2 regions of the Lentibacillus halophilus genome follow, and region 2 is predicted to be linked to the other one. Evidence: riboswitches for the same ligand, from Rfam matches in the RefSeq annotation. Region 2 holds a riboswitch; the other holds the start of a gene.

The links. A riboswitch is a leader RNA that binds a small molecule or an ion and turns the genes downstream of it on or off. The one in region 2 is predicted to bind thiamine pyrophosphate.
Region 1: another riboswitch for thiamine pyrophosphate. It lies ahead of thiO (glycine oxidase ThiO); the one in region 2 lies ahead of ACZ5Q7_RS06125 (ABC transporter substrate-binding protein).

The regions. Positions count from the first base shown of each region.
Region 1 covers NZ_AP043750.1:2,208,374-2,211,590, forward strand. Annotated here, with positions in the region: gene rnz (ribonuclease Z) at 1-116, opposite strand, end outside; gene ACZ5Q7_RS10895 (glycerophosphodiester phosphodiesterase) at 243-974, opposite strand; TPP riboswitch at 1,127-1,237, shown strand; gene thiO (glycine oxidase ThiO) at 1,331-2,452, shown strand; gene ACZ5Q7_RS10905 (DNA polymerase IV) at 2,943-3,217, opposite strand, start outside.
Region 2 covers NZ_AP043750.1:1,248,515-1,251,731, forward strand. Annotated here, with positions in the region: gene ACZ5Q7_RS06120 (catalase) at 1-1,086, opposite strand, end outside; TPP riboswitch at 1,339-1,445, shown strand; gene ACZ5Q7_RS06125 (ABC transporter substrate-binding protein) at 1,583-2,512, shown strand; gene ACZ5Q7_RS06130 (3-oxoacyl-ACP reductase) at 2,502-3,217, shown strand, end outside.

The DNA of each region.
Region 1 (3,217 bases), 960 kb from region 2:
CCGCAATCAAACAGCCAAATACTGTTTTGCTCCTGCAATAATTTCAAAGCTATGCTGGAAACATTGCGTTCCTTGGATGGGACACCGGATCCGGTCCCCAGAAAAATGAGTTCCATATTATTGCCATCCTCGCTCATAGGAATACTTATACATTGATGACATATCATTCCGATTTTGAAGGGTGACAATGTTAAATAATCTGGTCATGGGATATCCTCCTGCGATGCTCATTAATTTTCGGTTCATTTCCGCTGCTCCAATGCGGTGTGTGGCACGTCGGTTATAATAGCGTCACAGCCTGATTGAAAACAGCGTCTCATAATGTCGGGACGATTGACAGTGTACACACGAAGGGGCATGTTCGCCTCATCGCTTTGCCTTAGAAGCCGTGGAGAAAGCAATCGATGGTTGATATGTAAAGACCCGGCTCCTAATTTTTCAGTGTATCCGACAAGATTTTTTGCCCTTTTGGATCTTAAGAAACCTATATTGGGTGAATCGCTGAGTAAACGTAATCGTTTGATACTGTGAGGATTCGATGTTGATAATATTGTCCGGTTAGTCAGCCGATACTGTTTCACTTGTTCATATACGAGATGTTCAAGATATTTATAATCGATTTTATTATTTTTCAGTTCAAGGTTTAAATATAATGATTTATTCCGAACCCAATTCAACAATGTCCCCAAAGTAAGAATAGAGACACCTGCATAGTCGGATGAAAACCACGATCCGGCGTCCAGCTTCTGTAGTTGTTCATAAGTGAAATTTTTAATGTATCCGTGACCATTGGTTGTCCGCTTAAGGTGCTCATCATGCATTAATACGGTTTCATTGTCTCTGGTAAGGTGTACATCGGTTTCAATACCTTCAGCCCCCAATTCATAGGCCAGTTTAAAGGAAGGCATGGTATTTTCCGGGGCCAGGCTGCTGGCACCCCTATGCGCAAAAATTGTCGTGGGCAATTCATTCACCTCTTATTTGATTGTGTTGCATTTCAGATGAGAAGTCAATATGAAAACATACCCATAATAACATTCTATTTTAGTCGCCAATTAACATCAAGGTTATTAATTGACATTTGCCAATATTATTGATAAATTAAAGTTAAACTATAATCGTTTTTCATTTCCACTGGGGGTGCCTTTTGAAAAGGCTGAGATCAAAGTGATAAACTTTGGGACCCTTAGAACTTGACGCGGTTAACACCGGCGTAGGGAAGTGGTGGGCTGAGATGGTTTATTTTAAAATAAAGCACACCAACCATTTTCCGATCCATTGAGGGAAGTGGTTTTTTGCGTTTTGCCGGGAATTCAGCAGGAGGGATAAAATGAAACAACATTATGATGTGATTATCGTTGGCGGGGGAATTATAGGAAATTCCATTGCCTATCAGCTGAGTAAACGAAATAAGCACGTTCTGATCATCGAAAAAGATGGACTGAATGAGAAGGCTTCCAGTGCGGCAGCAGGTATGTTAGGTGCACAGTCGGAGCTAGAAGGTGACAACCCGCTTTTTCAGCTGGCCCAAAAAAGCCGAGCTATGTTTCCTGAATTGGCTGAAGAATTACAATCCCTTTCCGGTATAGATATCGAACTCAAACAGAGCGGCATTTTAAAGGTAGCGCAAACAGACGATGAACGTGCCCATTTAGAATCGGTTGCAGCATTGCAGCAATCGATGGGGCAAGAAGCGGAATGGCTTTCGGCGGAAAAAATAAGGATGAAAGAACCGGAACTTTCTGATGCGGCTTTGGGCGGTTTTTATATACCTAATGACGGGCAAGTTTCCGCACCGCTATTATCTCAAGCGTTTGCTCAATCGGCAGCTGTTTTAGGGACAGATATCCTGGAACATATGAATGTGGACGATTTTTTACAGGAAGATAACCGTATCATCGGCGTAAAAACATCGTCTGACTCGTTTTATGCCAAAGAAGTAGTTGTTGCGGGAGGAGCATGGAGCAATGAAATCCTTCGAAAAGCCGGCGTATCACTTGATGTTCACCCTGTGAAAGGGGAGTGTTTTGCGGTGCGGCATGATCAACCAATTGTATCATCCAGCATCTTTTTGGAAAATGGCTATATTGTGCCAAAGTCTGGCGGAAGGATTATTATCGGAGCCACGCAAAAACCAGATGAATTCGATCAATCTGTTCAATTGCAGGGCGTATCAGGTCTGATAGAGAACGCCACAAACATTGTCCCAGCTTTACAGGAGGCCAGATGGGAAAATGCATGGGCTGGCATTCGTCCGCAAACAGGAGATGGATTACCTTATATTGGAAGACCTCCTCACGTCAATGGCTTATCGATTGCGGCCGGTCATTTCCGCAACGGAATTCTGCTTAGTCCGATTACAGGTATACGTGTAGCAGACTTGCTGGAAGATAAGCCAATCGATGCTGCGTTTGCGGTGGACCGTAAGCCTTTGGAGACGATAACGACGTGACATGGAAAGTTAAAAAGAGATTATGCACATGCTTAATATCATAATGGGCATGGATATCGGGTGTACAAAAACTGTTTTCGTGGTATAATGATTACAGATAGTCATATCATATTAAAAACCGCTCCATGTGCTGACATGGAACGGTACAATAGACCAACCCCAACAAGAGGGGATGGCACCATTGGGAATGAATCCCTCATGGCCGGGCTAAAGCACATGAGGGGTTATTTTTTATCGGACATGATCAACGCAATTAATACGCCGAAGGAAATCATCAGCGTTAATACATCGTTCATATCCATTGGCAACACCTCCCTTCCATGGGAAGTATCCCAGAAGAGAAGACGTGTGCCATAGTCCCTCATGTGAAGCCAGTCTATTGTAAAAATAATTATAACATATACGATCATATGTTCCTAGTGTAAAAATTTAAAGTGGATTCATTCACCTGTCATTCAGTAAAGGTCCTCACTATCAACAGTGTGCATAATCATGCTTGATGTCCTCCTATCTTTGAGCTTCGATCGATGGTAATGCCCGCTTTGGTATAGCTTGTAGCACGTAAAATGGCCGTGGGCCCGTATGCGGCTCGAATGTCATCCATTACATAACCGATATCTTTTTTTTGGGTCGTGTTGTCAAATAAACTCAATTGTTCATTTCCATCATCATCGTACAGATTGTTCAGTGTCACATATACATGTCTGATATCGCTTAGTCCATCATAAAATGTACTGAACAACTCCATGCAAACATGATACATGT
Region 2 (3,217 bases):
ATATCGCTGCGTATCCGAGTAGGAAAAAGTTCGCCCTTGCAGCATCTTGTCATCAGAAAAATCCAAGCCATCGACAAGAACCCCAGTTCCAAATGCGGATTGTTCCACTTCGGCAAAATAATTATCAGGGTTTTTATTTAACACCATACGGCCTACGGGGTACCACGGCACTTGATCTTCGGGCCAAATTTTGGTGTCATCTAGTGGATCGAAATCTAATTCGGGATGTTCGTCGTCACTAAGGATCTGTACAAAGAGTTCCCATTCCGGATAATCGCCATTTTCAATCGCTTCATATAAGTCTTGCGTTGCATGATTGAAATTCTTGCCCTGAATTTCACTAGCTTCTTCCTGAGTTAAGTTTTTAATGCCGTGCTTGGGTTCCCAATGATATTTGATCAATACCGCTTCCCCGTCTTTATTGACCCACTTATACGTATTGACGCCAGAACCTTGCATATGGCGATAATTAGCAGGAATTCCCCACGGGGAGAATATAAATGTGATCATATGAAGGGTTTCAGGGTTTTGTGTAACAAAATCAAACTGCCTCCTTGGATCCTGGATATTCGTTATTGGATCGGGCTTAAACGAATGAATAAAGTCAGGAAATTTAATCGCATCGCGGATAAAAAATATTTTTATATTATTCCCGACAAGATCCCAGTTTCCATCTTCAGTATAAAACTTCACAGCGAAGCCGCGGGGATCTCGCAGGGTCTCCGGCGAATCTTTGCCATGGATGACCGTTGAGAATCTGACAAATACAGGCGTATGTTTACCAGCGTCTTGAAAAACCTTTGCACGTGTATATTTAGAAATCGGCTCATCGCCAACTTTTCCGTAGGATTCAAAATAACCGTGCGCCCCGGCACCGCGTGCATGGACGACCCGCTCCGGTACACGTTCTCGGTCAAAATGGGACATCTTTTCCAGAAAGTGATAATTCTCCAGTGTTGCTGGGCCTCGACTACCTATCGTTCGCAAATTTTGATTATACTTAACAGGCTGTCCCTGCCGCGTTGTTAAAGTCTGCTTATCTTCACCTTCCGTCATATGTTCTTGATTATCATTGTCTTGATCCATTTTTTACCCTCCATAAGTACATATTTACATATTACATTACGTTTATTTTACCAATAGAGGACAAATTTTATACAAATTGCTAAAGGTCCTAAAATTTTAGCTCAAGCTTATACTGTGAATCACCAGATTATTTCAGCTTTGGTCACCATAACCCCATCTTAAGGCTCTTGGCTCCCAAAACAGACTATTTTGTAATTCATGGTATCAATAATTGATTTTCTATGTTACATTATAAAAAAATGAATTATATGAAAAAATCGCTAGGGGAGCTATATGGCTGAGATAAGGTATTCGATATCTTGACCCTTTGAACCTGTGATCTGGTTAATACCAGCGAAGGGAAGTGTTAGCTGTGCGTCAATCTTATTGTTTAATTGACAAAAAGCAGTATCACTCCCGTGGTACTGCTTTTTTATTGCTTTAGTGTAGGCGGAGCATCAAAAAAGATAAAGGTTTTACGAGTAATTACAAGATTGTTAAAGGGGGGAGGATAAACATGGAGAACCTAACATTTGGTCTTGAGTGGTATTTGAATCCAAACCATCTTCCATTTTTGATTGGAATGGAAAAGGGGTGGTTTTCAGAAGTCGATTTAAACGTTGAAATGATAGAGCCTAAGGAACACTTTGATGCGATTGATGAAATACATAATGGGACTATGGATATTGCTGTCACAGAACCTTTGCATTTAGTACAAGATAAGTTAAAAAGTATCGATGTTATTGGAATTACTAGATTTCTAGAATCTGACAGTGGCGTCATGTTTCTAAAAAACAATGGAATTACAAGACCTAAGGATATAATTGGGAAAAGGTTAACCTATCCAAGTGCACCTGGACCAACAGGACTAGCCTTTATGAAATCCCTGATTCTAGCAGATGGGGGGCATTGCGATGTTCACGATTTAATTCCGGTTAACAAAGGATTTTACCATACCGAGGCGTTAATTCATGATGAAGCAGATTTAGCTTTTTCAGTACAACAGCATCATGAAATCATTGAAGCGCGGGCACGCGGGTATAAACCGGGGTTCTTTTCATTAAAAGATTGGGGTCTTCCTGCTGGAGGGAGTTTAATTTTAATTACTTCACCCGCTGTTTTAAGCAGACGAAGTTATGAGATAAGCAGATTTTTGAAGGTATTGAGAAGAAGCAGTGATTTCATTCTAAATGAGCCAGATGAAGCAAAGAAGATTTACTATCAATTCACGAAAAAAAATCCTATGGATCAAGTGGAGGCAGCTATTTTAGACGCAACTTTAAGTTACTTCACCAAAGACTTCTCCATGCCATTCAATTATTTTGATCATTTACAAAGATGGCTTAAGGAGGTGAAGCTTACAGATGCTTCAGGAGATCCCGAGGAATATTGGACAAATGGATTGTTATTCGAAAATAGCAAAGGAGGAATTCATAATGAACATTAAAGACCAGGTTGTATTGGTTACAGGAGCAAGCAGAGGGTTAGGGGCAGAAATCGCCAAAGCATTTGGGCGTGAGGGTGCACGTGTTATTCTGAACTATTACCAAAGTGAAGAGAAAGCGAAAGAAGTCGTAGAGAAAATTGGAAGTGAAGCGATAGCGATTCAGGCCGACGTGCTTGATAGAGACCAGGTGGAAAATATGTTTGAAAAAGCAGAATCGCATTTTAACCATCCCGTTACAACGATTGTCAATAACGCATTGGTGAATTTTAAATTCGATTCAGTGAACAGGAAAGATGCCAAAAAAATTGACTGGGAAGATTATCAAGTCCAATTAGAAGGAAGCATCAAGGCTGCTTTACATACGACGCAAGTTGCCTATGAAGGAATGGCTACACTTCAGTTTGGCAGAATCATTAATATTGGTACCAATCTCGTGCAAGATCCTGTGGTCCCATATCATGATTATAATACAAGTAAGGCAGCGTTAATCGGATTTACAAGGAACATGGCAAGTGACCTTGGTGCGAATGGAATCACCGTTAATATGGTGTCAGGAGGGTTGTTACGAGTGACCGATGCAAGCTCACCCACGCCTCCTGAAGTATTTGATCTCATTAAGGAAGATACCCTGTTAAAGCAGGTCACAACTCCCGAGGAACTGGCCGATACAGTCTTGTTTTTCGCTTCACGGTGGAGTCGGGTGGT